DNA from 3 places in the Leptothrix mechoopdaensis genome. Region 3 is predicted to be linked to each of the others. Evidence: predicted binding sites of a transcription regulator. Region 3 holds the regulator's gene; each other region holds the start of a gene.

Region 1 (6,307 bases), 500 kb from region 3:
GCGGCCGGGCCGAGGCCGGTGGCCTGGGCGTGCTGGTCGAGCGCGTCGTCCTCGAACAGCTCGGCGGCGTAGCGCCACTGCGCTTCCAGCGCGCGGGCCAGCCGCTGGGCCGATTCGGCCGTGCCGTCGCCCAGGCGCACGACCCAGTCGGCCGCGTGCTGCTGGTGGTAGCGGGCTTCCTTGACGGCCTTGGCGGCGATGGCGGCCAGCTCGCTGTCGGACGAGCCTTGCAGGCGCTCCCACAGCAGCCGCAGCCAGGTCGCCATCATCGCGTTGCGCAGCACGGTGAAGGCGAAGTCGCGGCCACCGCCGGCCATCGCGCCATAGGGGCCGTTGGGCAGCTCGACCAGCGTCGGGTTGAGGTAGTCGCGTTCCTCGCGCAGGAAGGCGAGCTGGTCCTCGTCCAGCGGCGCGGCGCCGGGGGCGGCCGCGAGCTGGCCGGCGCGGGTCAGCAGGCCGCGGGCCTGGCCGATCAGGTCGAGCGACATGTTGGTCAGCGCGATGTCCTCTTCGAGGATGGGCGCATGGCCGCACCACTCGCCCAGCCGCTGGGCCAGGATCAGGCAGGTGTCGCCCAGGCGCAGCACGTATTGCGCGGATGGGTCGGCGGGGCGGGCAATGGAGGCTTGCATGGCGGTCGTCTCGTTCCGGCCGGTCACATGTGGTCCACGGACTTCGGCAGTTGGTAGAAGGTCGGGTGGCGGTAGACCTTGTCTTCCATCGGGTCGAAGTACATGTCCTTGTCGGACGGGTCGCTGGCGACGATGTCGCTGCTGCGCACGACCCAGACGCTGGTGCCTTCCTGGCGCCGCGTGTAGACGTCGCGCGCCAGCTGGATCGCCATCGCGGAGTCGGCCGCGTGCAGGCTGCCGCAGTGCTTGTGGTCCAGGCCGGCCTTGCTGCGGACGAAGACTTCCCACAGCGGCCATTCGTTGGCGGTGGCGGTCTGGGTGGTCGGGGCGTTGGTGTTGCTCATGCGGGGACCTCCGGAAGGTCGATGCGGTCGATCGGTAAGGGCGTCTCGGGCGTCTCGGGCGATGCGGTCAGGGCGGCGCTGAGGCTCAGGCCGCGCGGCCCTGCGCGGCTGCGTCGCGTTCGGCCTGCTTGCGGGCATGGGCCAAGGCGGCCTCGCGCACCCAGGCGCCGTCGTCCCAGGCCCGCACGCGGGTGGCCAGCCGTTCGCGGTTGCACGGGCCGTCGCCGCCAACCACGCGCCAGAACTCGGCCCAGTCGATCGGGCCGTGGTCGTGGTGGCCGCGGGCCTCGTTCCATTTCAGGTCCGGGTCGGGCAGCGTGACGCCCAGCACCTCGGCCTGCGGCACGGTGGCGTCGATGAACTTCTGGCGCAGGTCGTCGTTGGAGACGCGCTTGATGCCCCAGCGCATGCTCTGCGCGCTGTTGGGGCTCTGGTCGTCGGGCGGGCCGAACATCATGATCGACGGCCACCACCAGCGGTTGACCGCGTCCTGGACCATCGCGCGCTGGGCGTCGGTGCCGTCCTTCATCATCGTCAGCAGCGCGTCGTAGCCCTGGCGCTGGTGGAAGGATTCCTCGCGGCAGATGCGCACCATCGCCCGCGCATACGGCGCATACGAGCAGCGGCAGATCGGCACCTGGTTCATGATCGCCGCGCCGTCGACCAGCCAGCCGATCACGCCCACGTCGGCCCACGTCAGCGTGGGGTAGTTGAAGATCGAGCTGTACTTGGCCTTGCCGGTGTGCAGCGCGTCGAGCAGCTGGTCGCGGCTCTGGCCCAGCGTCTCGGCGGCGGCGTAGAGGTAGAGGCCGTGGCCGCCCTCGTCCTGCACCTTGGCCAGCAGGATCGCCTTGCGCTTGAGCGTCGGCGCGCGGCTGATCCAGTTGCCCTCGGGCAGCATGCCGACGATCTCGCTGTGGGCGTGCTGGCTGATCTGGCGAGTCAGCGTCTTTCGGTAGTTCTCGGGCATCCAGTCCTTGGCCTCGATGAAGCCGCCGGCGTCGATGCGCTCGTCGAAACGGGCCTGCAGCGCCACTTCCTCGGCGCTGCGCAGCGCCTTCGGAGCCTCGGCGGCGCCGTCCTTGCCCATCGTGTCCATCGCCTGCGTGTACATGCCTGACCTCGCTCGTTCGTGCCCCCGGCTGAGGGCGTTCATTCATTGACCGTCCGGTCGGTAAATTATTCGAGACTTGACCGGACACTGCAAGATGTAGGGGACAGGGTTTGCCCGCAGACCGGGTCCAGACCCGGGGCGCCGCTATGCTCCCGGCCCATGTTGACCGTGATGAATGCCTGCTGGCGCGCCGCCGCCTACTGTCTGCACCCGCGCGTGATCGTGCTGTCGCTGATGCCCGTGGTGGTGGCCGGCGCGGCCGCCTTCGGCCTCGCGTGGTTCTTCTGGGAGCCCGCGATCGACGCGGTCCGGCTGTGGATCGACAGCATCGCGTGGCTGGCCCCCCTGTCGGGCTGGTTCAACGAGATCAGCGGCGGGCGCTTCCGCAGCGTCATCGGCCCGCTGGTGGTGGTGGCGCTGTCGATCCCGGTGCTGCTGATCGCCTCGCTGCTGCTGGTCTCCGTCTTCATGAGCAGCGCGATCGTCGACCTGGTCGCGCGGCGGCGTTTCCCCGACCTGGCCCGCAAGCGCGGTGGCCACTGGCTGGGCTCGCTGGCCGGCTCGCTGTTCAACACGCTGCTGGCGCTGCTGATGCTGGTCGCGTCGATGCCACTGTGGCTGATCCCGCCGCTGGCGCTGGTGCTGCCGCCGCTGATCTGGGGCTGGCTGGCGATGCGGCTGATGAGCTACGACGCGCTGGCCGACCACGCCAGCCGCGAGGAGCGGGTGCTGCTGATGCACCAGCACCGCCTGCCACTGCTGGCGATCGGCCTGATCACCGGCTACCTGGGCGCGGCGCCGTCGCTGATCTGGGCCACCGGCGCGATGGCGCTGCCGATGATGCCGCTGCTGCTGCCGGCCTTCGTCTGGCTCTACACGCTGGTGTTCGCGTTCGCCTCGGCCTGGTTCGCGCACTACGCGCTGGCCGCGCTGGCCGACCTGCGCACGCGCAGCTTCCCGGAGATCGTGCCGCCCTCGCCTGCGGCGTCTGCCGCATCCAACCCGCGCCCCGTCGACGACCTGCCGCCGCTGCCCGCACTGGCGGCCGATCCGCCGGTCGCGCTGCCGCCGCCCCCTGCCTCCAACCCGAACAGCCCCACGCCCGCACCATGAACTTCGGACTCATCATCGTCGGCGACGAGATCCTCTCCGGCAAGCGCCAAGACAAGCACCTCGCCAAGGTCATCGAGCTGCTGTCGGCACGTGGCCTGGCGCTGGCCTGGTCGCACTACGTCGGCGACGACCCGGCGCGCATCACCGCGATCCTGCGCACCGCGTTCGACAGCGGCGACGTGGTCTTCAGCTGCGGCGGCATCGGCGCCACGCCCGACGACCACACCCGCCAGTGCGCCGCCGCCGCGCTCGGCCGGCCGCTGGCGCTGCACCCCGAGGCACGCGAGCTGATCATGGCCCGCGTGCGCCTGATGGCCGCCGAGAAGGGCTGGCCGGACGATCCGGATCACCCCGACACGGTCCACCGCCTGAACATGGGCGTGTTCCCCGAGGGCGCGACGATCATCGCCAACCCCTACAACCAGATCCCCGGCTTCTCGGTCGGCCACGTCCACTTCGTGCCGGGCTTCCCGGTGATGGCGCACCCGATGATCGAGGCGCTGCTGGACGGCCCCTACGCCCACCTGCACGGCGGCGCTGCCCAGGTCGAGCGTTCGGTGGTCGTCTACGGTTCGATGGAGGCCAGCCTGACGCCGCTGATGATCGAGCTGGAGGCGCGCTTTCCGCCGGTCAAGGTGTTCAGCCTGCCGAGCGTCGACCATCCGGTCCACGGCCGCCACATCGAGCTGGGCGTCAAGGGCCGCGACGGCGAGACGCTGTCGGCCGCCTACGTCGCGCTGATCGACGGCCTGCGACGCTTCGGCGCCGAACTGGGCCCCGAAATGGTGCGACCCTGATTCACCATGTCGGTGCATTTGATTGCCCATTTCTGGTGCGCAATCCGGGCATCCGACACGACCTGCCGCGTGAAGCCGACACCTGGGCGCCGACGGGCATCCGGGCATTGCACCGGACTCGGGCGCGGGCACGCTTTCTGCTAAATTTCCCCGCCGTCTCGGCGCTCGCGCCCAGATCGACCGCACATTACCCCGTCACTTCCATCTCTTCCATCTCGCTAGGAGCCTCCTGATGGCCAAGACCGTCGCCGACGTGATGTCGATGGTGAAGGAAAACGAAGTCAAGTTCGTCGACTTCCGTTTCACCGACACCCGCGGCAAGGAACAACACGTTTCCGTGCCCGTTTCTGCTTTTGACGAAGACAAGTTCACCTCGGGCCACGCCTTCGACGGCTCCTCGATCGCCGGCTGGAAGGGCATCGAAGCGTCGGACATGCAGCTGATGCCCGACCCGAACACCGCCAACATCGACCCCTTCTTCGAAGAGTCGACGCTGATCCTGACCTGCGACGTCATCGATCCGGCCGACGGCAAGCCCTACGAGCGCGACCCGCGCTCGCTGGCCAAGCGCGCCGAGGCCTACATGAAGTCGACCGGCCTGGGCGACACCGCCTACTTCGGTCCGGAACCCGAGTTCTTCGTGTTCGACAGCGTGCGCTGGGGCGCCGACATGTCCGGTTCCTTCTGCTCGATCGAAGCCGAGGAAGCCGCCTGGAACACCGGCAAGGACTACGAGCACGGCAACAAGGGCTTCCGTCCCTCCGTCAAGGGCGGCTACTTCCCGGTGCCCCCGGTCGACAGCGGCCAGGACATGCGCTCGGAGATGTGCCTGATCCTGGAATCGGTCGGCATCCCCGTCGAAGTCCACCACCACGAGGTCGCGAACGCCGGCCAGATGGAGATCGGCACCAAGTTCAGCACGCTGATCCAGCGCGCCGACTGGGTCCAGCTGCAGAAGTACATCATCCACAACGTGGCCGCCGCCTACGGCAAGACCGCCACGTTCATGCCCAAGCCGATCGTCGGCGACAACGGCAGCGGCATGCACGTTCACCAGTCGGTCTGGAAGGACGGCAAGAACCTGTTCGCCGGTGACGGCTACGCCGGCCTGAGCGACTTCGCGCTGTACTACATCGGCGGCATCATCAAGCACGCCCGCGCGCTGAACGCGATCACCAACCCCGGCACCAACAGCTACAAGCGCCTGGTCCCGGGCTACGAAGCCCCGGTGAAGCTGGCCTACTCGGCCAAGAACCGCTCGGCCTCGATCCGCATCCCCTACGTCGCGAACCCGAAGGGCCGTCGCGTCGAGGCGCGTTTCCCGGACCCGCTGATGAACCCGTACCTGGGCTTCGCCGCGCTGCTGATGGCCGGCCTGGACGGCGTCGAGAACAAGATCCACCCGGGCGAAGCCGCCACGAAGGATCTGTACCACCTGCCGCCGGAAGAGGACGCGAAGATCCCGACCGTGTGCTCGAGCCTGGAAATGGCCCTCGAGTACCTGGACAAGGGCCGCGGCTTCCTGACCAAGGGTGGCGTGTTCACCGACTCCTACATCGACGCCTACATCGACCTGAAGATGCAGGAAGTCCAGCGCATGCGCATGACCACGCATCCGATCGAGTTCGACATGTACTACACGCTGTGATGCCGCCCGGCGGCCCTGCGGCCCCGGCAGCTCACGCGCCATGACATGCGCACGGACGGCCCTTCGGGGCCGTCTTTTTTTTGCCCGGATGGCTGGGCGATACTGCCCCGCGATGCCTTCCATGACCCGAATTCGGCCCTCCGTGACCCCCTGGTTCGTGCCCCTGGTGCTGGCCTGCGGGAGCGGCTTTCCCGTCGCGCCGGCGCAGGCCCAGGACCGCTCGGTCTACCGCTGCCCGGGCAACCTCTACACCGACCAGATCAGCGTGCGCGAGGCCGCCGAGCGCGGCTGCAAGACGCTGGAAGGCGCGGCCGTGACCGTCGTGCAGACCCGTCGTCCGGAAGCGCCGAAGGCGGCCGCATCGGGCGGTGCCGCCGCATCCGGCACCGCAGCGGCGCCGGCAGCCCGAAGCGGCGGCAACGAGGGCGCCCGCATCGATCCGGCCGAACAGCGCGCGCGCGACACCGACGCGCGCCGCATCCTCGACGGCGAGCTGCGCCGCGAGGAAGAACGGCTGGCGCAGCTGCAGAAGGACCTGAAGGACGCCGCCACCGCGCCGGCCGAGCGCCAGAACGAGCTGCGGGCCGCCGTCTCGCGCAAGGAAGCGGACGTCGCCGCGATCCGGCGTGAACTCGCCAAGCTGGGAGCAGCCACGCCAT
Region 2 (6,307 bases), 2.4 Mb from region 3:
GAGCGCCCGGATTTTCCGGGCTTGCGCAGCGGTTGTCGCCCTTTGCTGGCTACTGTATTGGTTTATGGGTGTCAATAACCAATATAACGGGAGTGCATGTTTCTTGTAGATGTACAAACATATTTGTCATGTGCTAACGGATTTTCGAAAACACAATCCGACCCATCTGATCGTTTTCACATCAATAGCCTGTCAATGCCAGAGTTCTGACGAAAATATCTGCCAAGGTGGACGTTTTCAAGGGTGGCCTGTGGGCGGATGATGATCAGTTCTGGTATTTGCATCAACAGCATCGATTTCGCGTCGCGTTCAAAATGAAACCTACCGTCAGTGTCGTCATCCCGTTCTATAACGGTTCTGCCTGGATCGAACGTGCGATCGAGAGCGTGAAGCAGCAGAGTTATCCTGCCCACGAGTTCTTTGTCGTCAACGACGGGTCTACTGAGGAAGAGGCATTGAAGTTGCTCGAACTGAGCAAGCTCTACGGTTTCTCGGTCATCAACCAAGCCAACACCGGGCAAGGCGGCGCCAGAAATGCCGGGGTTGAAGCTTCCACTGCAGAGTACATCTGCTTTCTCGATCAGGATGACTTCTTTCTCAAGAATCATATTCTTGATCTCGTCAATGCCATTCCGGAAGATGACCCGTACTTCGGCTATGTTTACGGGGACTTCTGTCATGCTGATGCGCATGGCAACACGATCAACTCGGAATCTTTGATGTCCAGCCAGCCAGGTCAGCATCCGAAACGTGGCCACATATCGTTGATACTTTCCCGTGACCTCATGATCACGCCTTCATCGGTTCTTGTTAGGAAGGATGCATTTGACGCGGTGGGCGGCTTTGACTCACAGTTTCGCGGTTATGAGGACGAGGATCTGTTCATTCGGTTGTTCAGGGCGGGATACTCTAGCCATTTTCTTCCGAAGACGGTCTATGTCTGGTGCATGCATGGCGATTCGACATCCTGGAGTGCCACCATGTCGAAGAGCCGGATCGCTTTCTTCAAGAAGATGTGCAGTCTTTTCCCTGACGATGAATTCAACCGGATCTTCTATCTCAGGGACTGCTTGAAGCCGAGATTCGAGAGCGCCTTCCTGCGTGATCTGGTGGTGGCAAGACTGAAGCGGGACAAGAACAGCAGTCTCTATGCTGAAATCGTCGATCAGTATGTGAAGATCATCGACGCGAGTCGAAGCGTCAAATCCAGGCACAAGGCCCGATTGCACTTGAAGAGTTGGCTGGCTTCTCACCTGCCATTGTTCATGTTCAAGAGATTCAGGGCGCTGAAGAAATACGCAACCTGAAGGGCGCGACTGGCGCGGTTCGATGCGGAACGGCGGGAGGGGTGCGGGACGTGACCTTCTTGCCTTCTGGACGATCGCTGGCGCAACTGGACAGTGAAGGGGCCTTGGGCGCACCGCCCTCACACCCGGCCCGCAATTTGCAACTTCGAGCCATCCGCCACTCCCGTCCCTCTTCCCCATGCCCACCCTCGACACCGGCAACACCGCCTGGATGCTCGTCGCCACCGTGCTCGTGCTGCTGATGACCTTGCCGGGGCTGGCCCTGTTCTATGCGGGGATGGTGCGCAAGAAGAACCTGCTGGCGACGATGGCGCAGGTGCTGGCGACCTGTGCGGTCGTGTCGATGCTGTGGTTCGCGGTGGGCTACAGCCTGGCGTTCCGGCCGGGCCAGGGCTGGCTGGGGGATCTGGGTGCGGCCTGGCTGGAGACGCTGCGGACCGATCTTGCGCATGGACAGGTCAGCGTACACCCGCTGGCGCCGACGGTGCCGGAGGCGGTGTTCGTGATGTACCAGCTGAGCTTCGCGGTCATCACGCCTGCCCTGATCGTGGGCGCGTTCGCCGAACGCATGCGCTTTGCCGCCCTGTTGTGGTTCATGGCGCTCTGGAGCGTCGCGGTCTATGCGCCGGTCGCCCACTGGGTCTGGGGGCCGGGCGGCTGGCTGGGCGCGATGGGCGCGCTGGACTTTGCCGGCGGCACCGTGGTCCACGTCAACGCCGGGGTGGCCGGGCTGGTCGCGGCGGTGATCCTGGGGCGGCGGCTGGGTTATGGCGAGGTGCCGCTGATGCCGGCCAACCTGGGCTGGACGCTGACCGGTGCCGGCCTGCTGTGGGTCGGCTGGATGGGCTTCAACGGCGGTTCGGCGATGGCGGCGGATGGCCGCGCGGGCATCGCGATCCTGAACACGCAGATGGCGGCGGCAGCGGGCACGCTGGCCTGGATGGTGGCCGAGTGGCTGGTGCGCGGCACCCCCACGCTGCTGGGCCTGTGCAGCGGCGCGGTCGGCGGGCTGGTCGCGGTGACGCCGGCGTCGGGCTACGTCACGCCGGCCTCGGCGGTGCTGATCGGCGCGCTGGCGGGTGTCGCGTGTTACTGGGGCGCCACCGGGCTGAAGCGGATGCTGGGCGCCGACGACAGCCTGGACGTGTTCGGCGTGCATGGCGTGGCCGGACTGCTGGGGGCGCTGATGACCGGCGCACTGGCCGACCCGCACATCGGCGGCGCCACCGGCTCGGTGCTGACCCAGGCCATCGCGGTGGGCGCCGTGGCGGTCTACAGCGCGGTCGCGACCGCGCTGATCCTGGGCGTGGTCGGCGTGACCGTCGGCCTGCGGGTGACGGCCCGCCAGGAACATGCCGGGCTGGACCTGAGCCAGCACGGCGAACGCGTCGAATGAGGCCGGCCATCCGGCGCGCCTGAAGCAGGGACCCTTCCATGTCCAACCCCACAGCTCCCATGCCCGAACGCCTGAGCGAGAGCGACAAGCTCGGCATCGCCGCCCATCTGCACGTGGCCATGCGCCGCAAGATCGGCCGGGTCACCGACATCGAATGGCTGGTGCGCGACGCGACCTACGCGAGGGAGATCATCCGGCTCGCGCTGGCCGAACGGGATCACCCCGACCTGCAAGGCTGGGCGCTGAAGCTGCAGGCGGCGCTGTTCCCGCCTGCCGCCCGGGAAACGCCAGCGGCCAACAGCGGGCCGATGCCGCTCGATGCCTCCTCCAGTCCCGGGCGTGAAGCCGCCCTGCGTCCGGCTCAGGGGTTGCTGGGGCGGTATGTGGGCGGCTTGAGATGACCGGACGTCCGGCCTTGTGGCGTTCTCCTGTTTATCCGATGGGTGAAAGCGGGTAAGTGATTACCCGATGTTGGCGAGTTTCGTCCACACGTTCTTGCTACTCGAATAGATGAACTTTGCAGTGGAACCGACGGCGGCGGATCCAGAGAATCGCGCTTCGCATTTTTCGTCGTTCCGGGGTTTCCCAGTGATCCTGGAAAGTAATCGCTAGAGAAAGAATGACTTTCAAGAGATTCTGGATGTTCTTGACCGCCGTGAACATGCGGCTCCATCCGAAGCCAACAGGAAGGGTCGGGGTCAGGTGGGAATCTGGCAGCAGTATTCACGGGATATCGAAGAATACGCCAAGGGTTATCTGATGCGGGGCAGCCAGAGCCGATGTCTGGTTTCTCGGTCCATTGCCGCGCAACCGGATCAGCAAGGCATGGCAACGCGGGCGTCGTGAGCCGCGCCCGGCGGCGGACGGGTGCACCAGCGTATGGAAGGAAACATGCCCATGAAAAGAATGATCCTGCTGTCGTCGACCCTGCTGTTGGGCCTTGCCGACCTTGCACGCGCCGACTATCCGGATGTGCTGAACCTGCAGCGCGCCAATGGCGCGGCCGTGTCGCTGATCTACAAGGTCGATTCATCGTCCGGTCGGGCCTATTACGTCTACGGCGGTGGGGCGAGGCCGGTGAACTGCGGCACGGGCGACCTGACGTCGTATGCGATCGGCACGCCGCATGACCCGTCGGAGGTTGCCGGCGTCCTGGGTATCCAGGCGATGCCCGGGGTTCCGGGCGGGGCGCCGGTTCCGACCGCGCTCAACCGGTCCTCGGTCATGGCGGATGCCCGTGGGCGCCACTACCGGGTCTCCCTGGCGGACCGGCGCGAACTCGAGGATCTGCGCGCCGAGAACGGCCATCGCATCCCCTTGCGCTGGACCTATTCATGTCCGTACGGCGGCCCGTCGTTCGTGCAGGGCAGTCCGGAGTTCCTGACCGCCGACCAGTCGAAGCGCCAGCCGATGGTCTACAACCTGCGGACCCAGGAGGCCCGACCGCTGCAGAAGGGCGAGAAACGGGCGGTGGTCCTGCAGGTCCGCAGCCTGGGCGACGCCGAGGTCTGCCTGTTCGAGGACACCGACGGGCGAGGGCGCCACAAGTGCCTGGGCACCGGCCAGTGGCGGCAACTCGGCGAGTTCGAGGAAGGTGGTTCGGCCCTGCGCGCCGTCCGGTCGGTGGTGGTGGGCCGCCACTGCAGCGCCGCCCTGAACGAGGACGTCGATTTCGGCGGTCGGCTGGTGTCGCTGAACCTGTACCGGACGGTCACCGTCTTCCGCCGCTCGCTGACCGCGCTGGACGACCGGGTGTCCTCGTTGCGGGTCACCTGCCAGGACGGAAACTGAAGCCGTCAGGCCTGCGGCGCATCCGGCCCGTCGACTCGGCCGGGATTGAAGTGAAAATGCCCCGATCCGGCCGCGGCATCCATCGTGGCCGCCGCGGCTGCGCTGTCCACTTCACCCTGCGATGTCCGAACCTTCCTCCCGCCATCCCCACGCCGCACCGGTCGATGCGCTGCCCGAACTGGGCACCGGGATCGACCACTACCCGTCGCCGTCGAGCGTCACGCCGGTCGACGAGCACCTGATGCGGCTGGCGCTGGACCAGGCGCTGAACGCGCACCTGGCCGGCGAGGTGCCGGTGGGCGCGGTGATCGTCCAGCACACCGAAGACGGGCCGAAGGTGCTGGCGACCGGCTACAACCGGCCGATCACGACCCATGATCCGACGGCGCACGCCGAACTGGTCGCGTTGCGCCACGCGGCCGCGCTGGTCGAGAACTACCGGCTGCCGGACTGCGAGCTGTACGTGACGCTCGAACCCTGCCCGATGTGCGCGATGGCGCTGCTGCACGCACGCTTCAAGCGCGTCGTCTTCGGCGCCCGCGACCCCAAGACCGGCGCGGCCGGATCGGTGGTCGACCTGTTCGGCCTGAACCAGCTGAACCACCACACGGCGGTCGTCGGCGGCGTTCTGGAAGAGCCTTGCGGACGGGTGCTGCGCGACTTCTTCGCCGAGCGCCGGGCGCAGCAGAAGGCCGAGCGGCTGGCGCGCGTCTCCGACGGCTTGCCGGGTGCGGCCGATGCGCGCGATGCGTCCGATGACCTGAGGCCGGTCGACGCGCCGGTCGGACTCGTGCACGCCCCCATCCTCGGGCACCCCGCCGCCGAGCCGGTGGTCGACATCGGCGGCCACCCGCCCGGCCCGCCGCACGCCACGCGCGAGAACGACACGCTGACCTTCACGCTGCCGGAGGTGATCGAGGATCCGTCCCTGCCCATCACCCAGCTCGCGCCGCTGGAGCCGCTGCCGGTGCCCGACGTGGCAGAGGCCTCGCTGACGCAACTGGGCGGGCTGAGCGCCTTCGCGTCGCTCGACAGCCTGCCGCCGTCCGACAAGTCGCGCGAGCCGAAGCCGCGCGGCTGAGGCCGCACGGCCTCTTGCTCCGTCCGTCCGAACCCGTTGTTCCCCGAGGCCGCTGCGCAGCGGCCTCATTCGTTTCCCGATCTGCTGATCTCCCGATCCCCGAAAGCCCCGCATGCCCGCAGCCCAGCCGCCCATCGATGTTCCCGACCGGGGCGACCTGCACGTCTACAGCCCGTCCGGCGTGGTGACCCAGGCCGCCGTGCTGAAGCGGGCGGTCAAGCGGCTGGGGCAGGCCGGCTACCGCGTCACGGTCGACGAGGCGGCGCTGGCGAAGCACCAGCGTTTCGCGGGCGATGACGACACCCGCCTGGCCGCCTTGCACCGCATTGCGACGGCCGCGCCGCATGTCGCGCTGGCCAGCCGGGGTGGCTACGGCCTGACGCGGCTGCTGGACCGGATCGACTGGACGCTCATCGCCCAGGCGGTCGAACGCGGCACGCACTGGGTCGGCCACAGCGACCAGACGGCCCTGCAGGCCGGCCTGCTGGCCCACATCGGCAACAGCCCGAACGCGGTGACCTGGCACGGCCCGCTGGCCTGTGCCGACTTCGGCGCCAGCGATGCCGATGGCGGTCTCGACGAGGTCACGCCCGACTGCTTCCACGAGGCCGTCAGCGGCGAGCTGGAGGCGATCGGCTTCCGCGTCGCCGAAGGGCATGACGGCCTGGCCGTCAGCGGCCGGCTCTGGGGCGGCAACCTGTGCGTGCTGACCAGCCTGCTGGGCACCCCGCA
Region 3 (6,307 bases):
CTGAGCTGTCGCACCTTGGTGCGCTCGGCGCCGCGCTGCCGCAGTTCGGTGCACACGCCCGTCGGGCCCGCCACCGAGGCACGGGCCGCGAGGGTTGGCCAGGGTGTGAACGGCGGCACGGCCCGCGCACACGGTCGGTGCTTACCCTGAACCTGGATCGTGCGTTGTCGCACGGCATCGATTGCAGTTTCAGTTTGGCGGTTTGGGCCGGCGAAACGGGCACGTCATCTGCATGGAGAGCAGGCCAGGGAGCCACGCACCATGCCGATCACCGCCACTGCCACCATCGCCGCCGCCACCGTCACGACCGAAGACCCGCGCATCGCGCTCGTCCAGCGCATCCACGCGCTGCTGCTGCACGAGACCGGCGAAGACATCGACGTCAACCTGATGCTCGGCCCGGCCGAATACGCCCGTGCCGTCATGAGCCTGTGCCGCGCCAGCGGCAACCCCGAACTGAGCGGCCTGGCCGAAGACTTCCTGCGCCGCAGCCGCGCCCAGGCCCACCAGAGCCTGCGCCCGGCCACGCGCTATGCGGAGCAGCTGGCGCAGCAGCAATAGCCACCAGCCCGTCGGACACGGGGTGTCCGACCTACCGGTTGAACGAAACCCGTCGGACACGGGGTGTCCGACCTGCCGTTTGAACGAATCCGGACCGGGTTCAAGACGCCCGGCCGCGTCGCCATCGGCCGACGTCTTTCGGTAGGTCGGACACCCCGTGTCCGACGGGCTGGTGCCAACGGGCCGCCCCAGACATGTCACATGTCCTTGCGCAGGTTCGCGGGGGCGATCTTCAGTGCTTCGCGATATTTGGCGACCGTGCGGCGGGCGACCTGGATGCCCTGCTCTTCCAGCATCGCGCTGAGCTGGCTGTCCGACAGCGGCTTCTTCGGGTCCTCGGCGGCCACGAACTGCTTGATCAGCGCCCGCACCGCCGTGCTCGACGCGTTGCCGCCGGCCTCGGTGTTGAGCGAGCTGCCGAAGAAGTACTTCAGCTCGAAGGTGCCGAACGGCGTGGCCATGTACTTGGCCGTCGTCACGCGCGAGATGGTCGACTCGTGCAGGCCCAGCTCGTCGGCGATCTCGCGCAGCACCAGCGGCTTCATCGCGATCTCGCCGTGGGTGAAGAAGGCCTTCTGGCGTTCGACGATGGCCTGCGAGACCCGCTGGATGGTGTCGAAGCGCTGGAGGATGTTCTTGACGAACCAGCGCGCCTCCTGGAGCCGCGCCGACAGCGTCGCGCCGTTGTCGCCGCCGCCGCCGTTGCGCTGGCTGCGGTGCTGGCGCAGCACCTGCGCGTACATGTCGTTGATGCGCAGCTTGGGCATCACGTCCGGATTCAGCACGACCTTCCAGCCGCGGCCCGACTTCTGCACGATCACGTCGGGCACGACGATGTTGGCCTCGGCGCGGGCGAAGCGGCGGCCGGGCTTGGGTTCGAGCGTGACGATCAGGCTCTGCGCATCGCGGATCAGGTCCTCGTCGACGCCCAGCGCGACGGTCAGCTTGCGCACGTCGCGGCGCGCCAGCAGGTCGAGGTGGTCGCGGCAGATGCGGATCGCGGCGTCGCGCGCCGGCGTCGCGTCGCGTTCGCGCAGCTGCAGCACCAGGCACTCGGCCAGGTCGCGCGCGCCCACGCCCGTCGGCTCCAGGCTCTGCAGCCAGCCCAGCGCGCAGCGCAGGCGGTCGAGCAGGTCCTCGCGCAACAGCGCCTGTTCGGCCAGCAGCGCCGGATCGATCGCGTCGACGGTGTCGTCGACCAGCGAGGCCGACTGCGCCTCGGTGGCCTCGGTCAGCGGCGCGCCGCTCAGGACCTGGACCAGCCGCTCGACGATCTCCTCCAGCCGGTCGGCCAGGTAGCCGTCCTCGTTGAGAGAGTCGATCAGCGACTCGACCAGCATGATGTCCTCGTCGGCCAGCCGCATGCCGCGCAGCTGGGCGCGCAGGTGCTCGGCCAGGCTGGGCACGGCGGTGGAACGTTCGCTCCAGTCGCTGTCGTCGTCCTCGAGCGCGCCGTTGCGGTTGCCGCTGCTGTCGGACAGGCTGTTGAAGTCCTCGCGGTCGTGGCCGCTGTCCCAGTCGTCGGGGGTGGACTCGGCGGCGCCGAAGTCGAGCTGTTCCATGCCGGCGCCGTCGCCATCGGCGGCGCTGCTGGCGGACTCGGCGGGGCTGTCGGAGGGCCCTTCGGAGACCCGCTCGGCGGTGTAGTCGGACGAGCCGGCAGCGCCGCCGTCATCGGCCGGCGCGACCGGCACGCCCTCGTCGGGCAGCGCCATCGGGCGATCGGCGCCAGCGGCGTCCTCGTCGGCTTCCAGGAACGGGTTCTGTTCGAGCATCTGCTCGACTTCCTGGTGCAGTTCGAGCGTCGACAGCTGCAGCAGGCGGATCGATTGCTGCAGCTGGGGCGTCAGCGCCAGGTGCTGGGAAAGGCGGACCTGCAGGGAGGGTTTCATGGGGGTCGGCCAGGGGTCACACGCGGGTCACATCCGGAAGTGCTCGCCAAGGTAGACCTTGCGAACATCCGGGTTCTCGACGATCTCGGCCGGCGTGCCTTCGGCCAGCACGCGGCCCTCGCTGATGATGTAGGCGCGGTCGCAGATGCCGAGCGTCTCGCGCACGTTGTGGTCGGTGATCAGCACCCCGATGCCACGCGCCTTGAGGAATCCGATGATCCGCTGGATCTCGATCACCGCGATCGGGTCGACGCCCGCGAACGGCTCGTCCAGCAGGATGAAGCGCGGCTGGGTCGCCAGCGCCCGGGCGATCTCGACGCGCCGGCGTTCGCCGCCGGACAACGCCGGCGCCGGGCTGTGGCGCAGCCGGGTGATCGACAGGTCGGCCATCAGCGATTCGAGCATCGGCTCGATGTGGGCCGCGTCGACGCGCCGGCCGCTGGCGTCCTGCTGCAGCTCCAGCACGGCGCGGATGTTCTCCTCGACCGTCAGGCGCCGGAAGATCGACGCTTCCTGCGGCAGGTAGGACAGCCCGAGCCGGGCGCGCTGGTGGATCGGCTGGCCCTGCACCGGCCGGCCGTCGATGCGGATCTCGCCGGCATCGGCCCGGACCAGGCCGACCAGCATGTAGAAGCTGGTGGTCTTGCCCGCGCCGTTGGGCCCCAGCAGGCCGACGACCTCGCCGCTGTCGACGGCCAGGTGGACGTCCTTGACGACCTTGCGGGCGCCGTAGGACTTCTGCAGTCCCTGGGCCTCGAGTCGGCTGGTGGCGTTCGCCGCGCTCAACGGCCGGCTCCACCGGGGGCCGACGCGCCCGGCTGGGCCGGCCGCGGCGTCACGACGCCGCGCACCCGGCCGGAGCCGGCGGGGCTGGTCGTGCCGGCGGGCGCCGGGGCTGCGCCGAGGATCTCGAAGGCGTCGCGGCCATGGTCATAGACGATGGTCTCGCCGCTGATCTGGTCGGCCAGAACCGCGCCGCGCCAGAGCCGCACCTGGGCCTGCTTCTGAAAGTTCACCGTCTGCGTGACGGTGTCGTACTCGATCCGCAGGGCCTGGCCCTCGACCGTCTCGTCGACGCCGTCGCGCTTCTGCCGGAAGGTCGCCGGCTGCTCGGCGCTGCCGGTGGCGACGGCGACCTGGCCGGTCGGCGTCTCGCGCAGCTCGACCAGCGCGGCCTTGAGCACCAGCGTGCCGCGGGTGATCTCGACGCCGCCGCTGAGCACCTGCACCTTGCGCTTGCCGTCGATGCGCAGCTGGCCGGCGTCGAAGCTCAGCGGCAGGTCACGATCGGCGCGTTCGGCCCGGACCGGCAGCGCGCACGCCATCAGCAGGGCGAGCCCGGTCAGGGCGGCGCGCAGGGCGGGGGTGAAGGTGGGGGACGGCGTCATGGCGGCACAGAAATTGCAGACGATTCTAGCCATACGTCTGCGCCGCCGGGTGGTTTTGATGCATCAACCGAAGCGGGAGTTCACCTCACGGCGCACCCGCTGCGGCTGGCGGGAAGAGGTCCGCCTGGACCCCTTCCGATCGGGCCTCAGCCCTTGCGAACGCGCGCGATCAGCTGGTCGGCCAGTGCCAGGCAACGCTGGCCGCCTTCGAGCTCGGGCGTGTTCTCGCCGCCGGCCAGCGACGGCGAGGTGTAGAAGCGACCGTGGATGCCGATCGCCGGCACGCCGTCGATCTTGTAGGCCTCGGCCAGCTGCTTGCCCTGGCGCACCTTGGCCTGCATGCCGAAGGAATTGAACATCTCGACGAACTTGGCCTTGTCGCCGCCGTTCTTCTCGATGAAGTCGATGATCTCCTCGGGCCTGTCCAGACGCTGACGCTGCACGTGGATGGCGTGGAAGATCTTGCGCTGGAAGTTGTCGGTCCAGCCCAGCGCCTCCAGCGTCGCCGACAGGCGCTGCTGCGGCTCGAAACTCGGGCGGAAGCCCACGTGGACGCGGCGGAAGGCGACGTCGGCGGGCAGCTTCTTCGACCAGGCGTCCAGCGCCGGCTCGAAGGCGTTGCAGTGCGGGCAGCCGTACCAGAAGAACTCGACCACCTCGATCTTGCCGGCCGGGGCCGTCACCGGCACCTGGGCCTGCAGCTTCACGTAGTGCTTGCCCTCGACGAATTCCTGCGCCGAGGCCGAGCCGGCCCAGCCACCCAGCAGCGCCAGCGCGGCACTGCCCTGCATCCATTCACGGCGATCCATCATCAGAGTTACCTCGTTGCTTCCTGAACTTCGATTCATCGACCGGTCAGCGGGCGACGCGCACCACGGCGGCATCGCTGTAGCCCGCTCCGGCGGCCTGTTCCTTGGCGCGGTCCGCATCCTCGCGGACCTCGAAAGGACCCAGCCGGACCCGGTACATCGTGCCGCTGCCCTGCGGCCGCTCGCTCACCTTGGCGATCAGCCCGTTGATGGCCAGCTTGGCGCGCTGCTGCTCGGCTTCCTCGGTGCGCGTGTAGGCACCGACCTGCACGAAGTACTGGAACGGATCAGCGCCGCTGCGGGCTGACGTGCCCGACGCGGCCGGCGTGGCGGCGGCGGGCGCCGGCTTCGACGCGCCGATCACCGCCACCGGCGGCGCGACCGGGGCGGGCGTCGCCGCGCCGCTGCTGGCGGCCGGTGCCGCAGGCGCGGGAGCCGGCGTGGCCGCCGAGCCGCCCGACTTGCCGGCCAGCGGCGCGTTCGGGTTCCAGTTCTCGTTCTTGCGGGCCTCGGCGGCGTCCTGCTCGGCGGTGCGCTGCGGCACCTTGTCGACGAAGGGCACCGGCACCTTGGTGACGTAGAGCGCCACCGCCAGCGACAGGCCCACGCCGATCAGCAGGCCGACGATCAGCCCGAGCGCGAAGCCGCCGCGCTGGCTGCTGAGGGCGCCCTTGCGCGCGCCGGATTGCGGAAATGCCATGGGTTCAGTTCGATCCGTGGAAAGGGGCGGTCACATCTTGCGCGGTGCCGACACGCCCAGCAGGGCCAGCGCGTTGCGCAGCACCTGGGCGGTCGCCGCCAGCAGCGCCATGCGGGCGTGCAGCAGTGCCAGGTCGTCGACCAGGAAACGCTCGGCGGCGTAGTAGCTGTGGAAGGCGGACGCGACATCGCGCAGGTAGAAGGCGATGTCGTGCGGCGCCAGGTCGGCGGCGGCGCGTCCGAGCATCTCGGGGTAGTCGGCCAGCTTGTTCATCAGCGCCGTCTCGGTCGGCGCGGTCAGCGCGGACAGGTCGACGCCAGCCAGCGCGGCCAGGTCGCCGCCACGGTCGGCCACGTAGGCGTCGAGCACCGAGCAGATCCGCGCGTGGGCGTACTGCACGTAGTAGACCGGGTTCTCGTCGTTGGCCTTGAGCGCCAGGTCGACGTCGAAGACGAACTCGGTGTCGGCCTTGCGGCTGATCAGGAAGAAACGCACCGCGTCGCGGCTGGTCCAGTCGATCAGGTCGCGCAGCGTGACGTAGCTGCCGGCGCGCTTGGAGATCTTGACCTCCTCGCCGCCCTTCATGACCGTGACCATCTTGTGCAGCACGTAGTCGGGCCAGCCCTGCGGGATGCCCACGCCGGCCGCCTGCAGGCCGGCGCGCACGCGGGCGATGGTGCCGTGGTGGTCGCTGCCCTGGATGTTGACGACCTTGTCGAAGCCGCGCTCCCACTTGTGCACGTGGTAGGCCACGTCGGGCAGGAAGTAGGTGTAGGTGCCGTCGGACTTGCGCATCACGCGGTCCTTGTCGTCACCGTAGTCGGTCGAGCGCAGCCACAGCGCGCCGCCGTCCTCGTAGGTCTTGCCGGCGGCGACCAGGCGGGCGACGGTCTGCTCGACCCGGCCACTGGTGTACAGGCCGGACTCGAGGTAGTAGTGGTCGAAGCGCACGCCGAA

What was found. The regulator sigma-54, encoded in region 3, starts transcription at its own class of promoters, with help from an activator protein. The targets are predictions, from matches to a motif close to TGGCANGNAANCTGCTTT.
Region 1: a site for sigma-54 is predicted at 4,127-4,144, ahead of glnA (type I glutamate--ammonia ligase). Genes of this name have one in related genera too.
Region 2: a site for sigma-54 is predicted at 1,434-1,451, ahead of ACWA7K_RS07040 (ammonium transporter). Genes of this name have one in related genera too.

What each region holds. Positions count from the first base shown of each region.
Region 1 covers NZ_CM132699.1:3,718,709-3,725,015, forward strand. Annotated here, with positions in the region: gene paaC (1,2-phenylacetyl-CoA epoxidase subunit PaaC) at 1-632, opposite strand, end outside; gene paaB (1,2-phenylacetyl-CoA epoxidase subunit PaaB) at 656-976, opposite strand; gene paaA (1,2-phenylacetyl-CoA epoxidase subunit PaaA) at 1,062-2,090, opposite strand; gene ACWA7K_RS16100 (EI24 domain-containing protein) at 2,250-3,203, shown strand; gene ACWA7K_RS16105 (competence/damage-inducible protein A) at 3,200-4,000, shown strand; gene glnA (type I glutamate--ammonia ligase) at 4,233-5,648, shown strand; gene ACWA7K_RS16115 (hypothetical protein) at 5,791-6,307, shown strand, end outside; gene glnL (nitrogen regulation protein NR(II)) at 6,306-6,307, shown strand, end outside.
Region 2 covers NZ_CM132699.1:1,584,859-1,591,165, forward strand. Annotated here, with positions in the region: gene ACWA7K_RS07035 (glycosyltransferase family 2 protein) at 228-1,307, shown strand; gene ACWA7K_RS07040 (ammonium transporter) at 1,486-2,703, shown strand; gene ACWA7K_RS07045 (hypothetical protein) at 2,763-3,104, shown strand; gene ACWA7K_RS07050 (hypothetical protein) at 3,601-4,494, shown strand; partial or broken gene tadA (tRNA adenosine(34) deaminase TadA) at 4,616-5,203, shown strand; gene ACWA7K_RS07060 (LD-carboxypeptidase) at 5,688-6,307, shown strand, end outside.
Region 3 covers NZ_CM132699.1:4,222,575-4,228,881, reverse strand. Annotated here, with positions in the region: gene ACWA7K_RS18405 (DsbA family protein) at 1-4, shown strand, start outside; gene ACWA7K_RS18400 (hypothetical protein) at 262-561, shown strand; gene rpoN (RNA polymerase factor sigma-54) at 759-2,453, opposite strand; gene lptB (LPS export ABC transporter ATP-binding protein) at 2,481-3,239, opposite strand; gene lptA (lipopolysaccharide transport periplasmic protein LptA) at 3,236-3,841, opposite strand; gene ACWA7K_RS18380 (thiol:disulfide interchange protein DsbA/DsbL) at 3,988-4,653, opposite strand; gene ACWA7K_RS18375 (SPOR domain-containing protein) at 4,697-5,350, opposite strand; gene argS (arginine--tRNA ligase) at 5,381-6,307, opposite strand, start outside.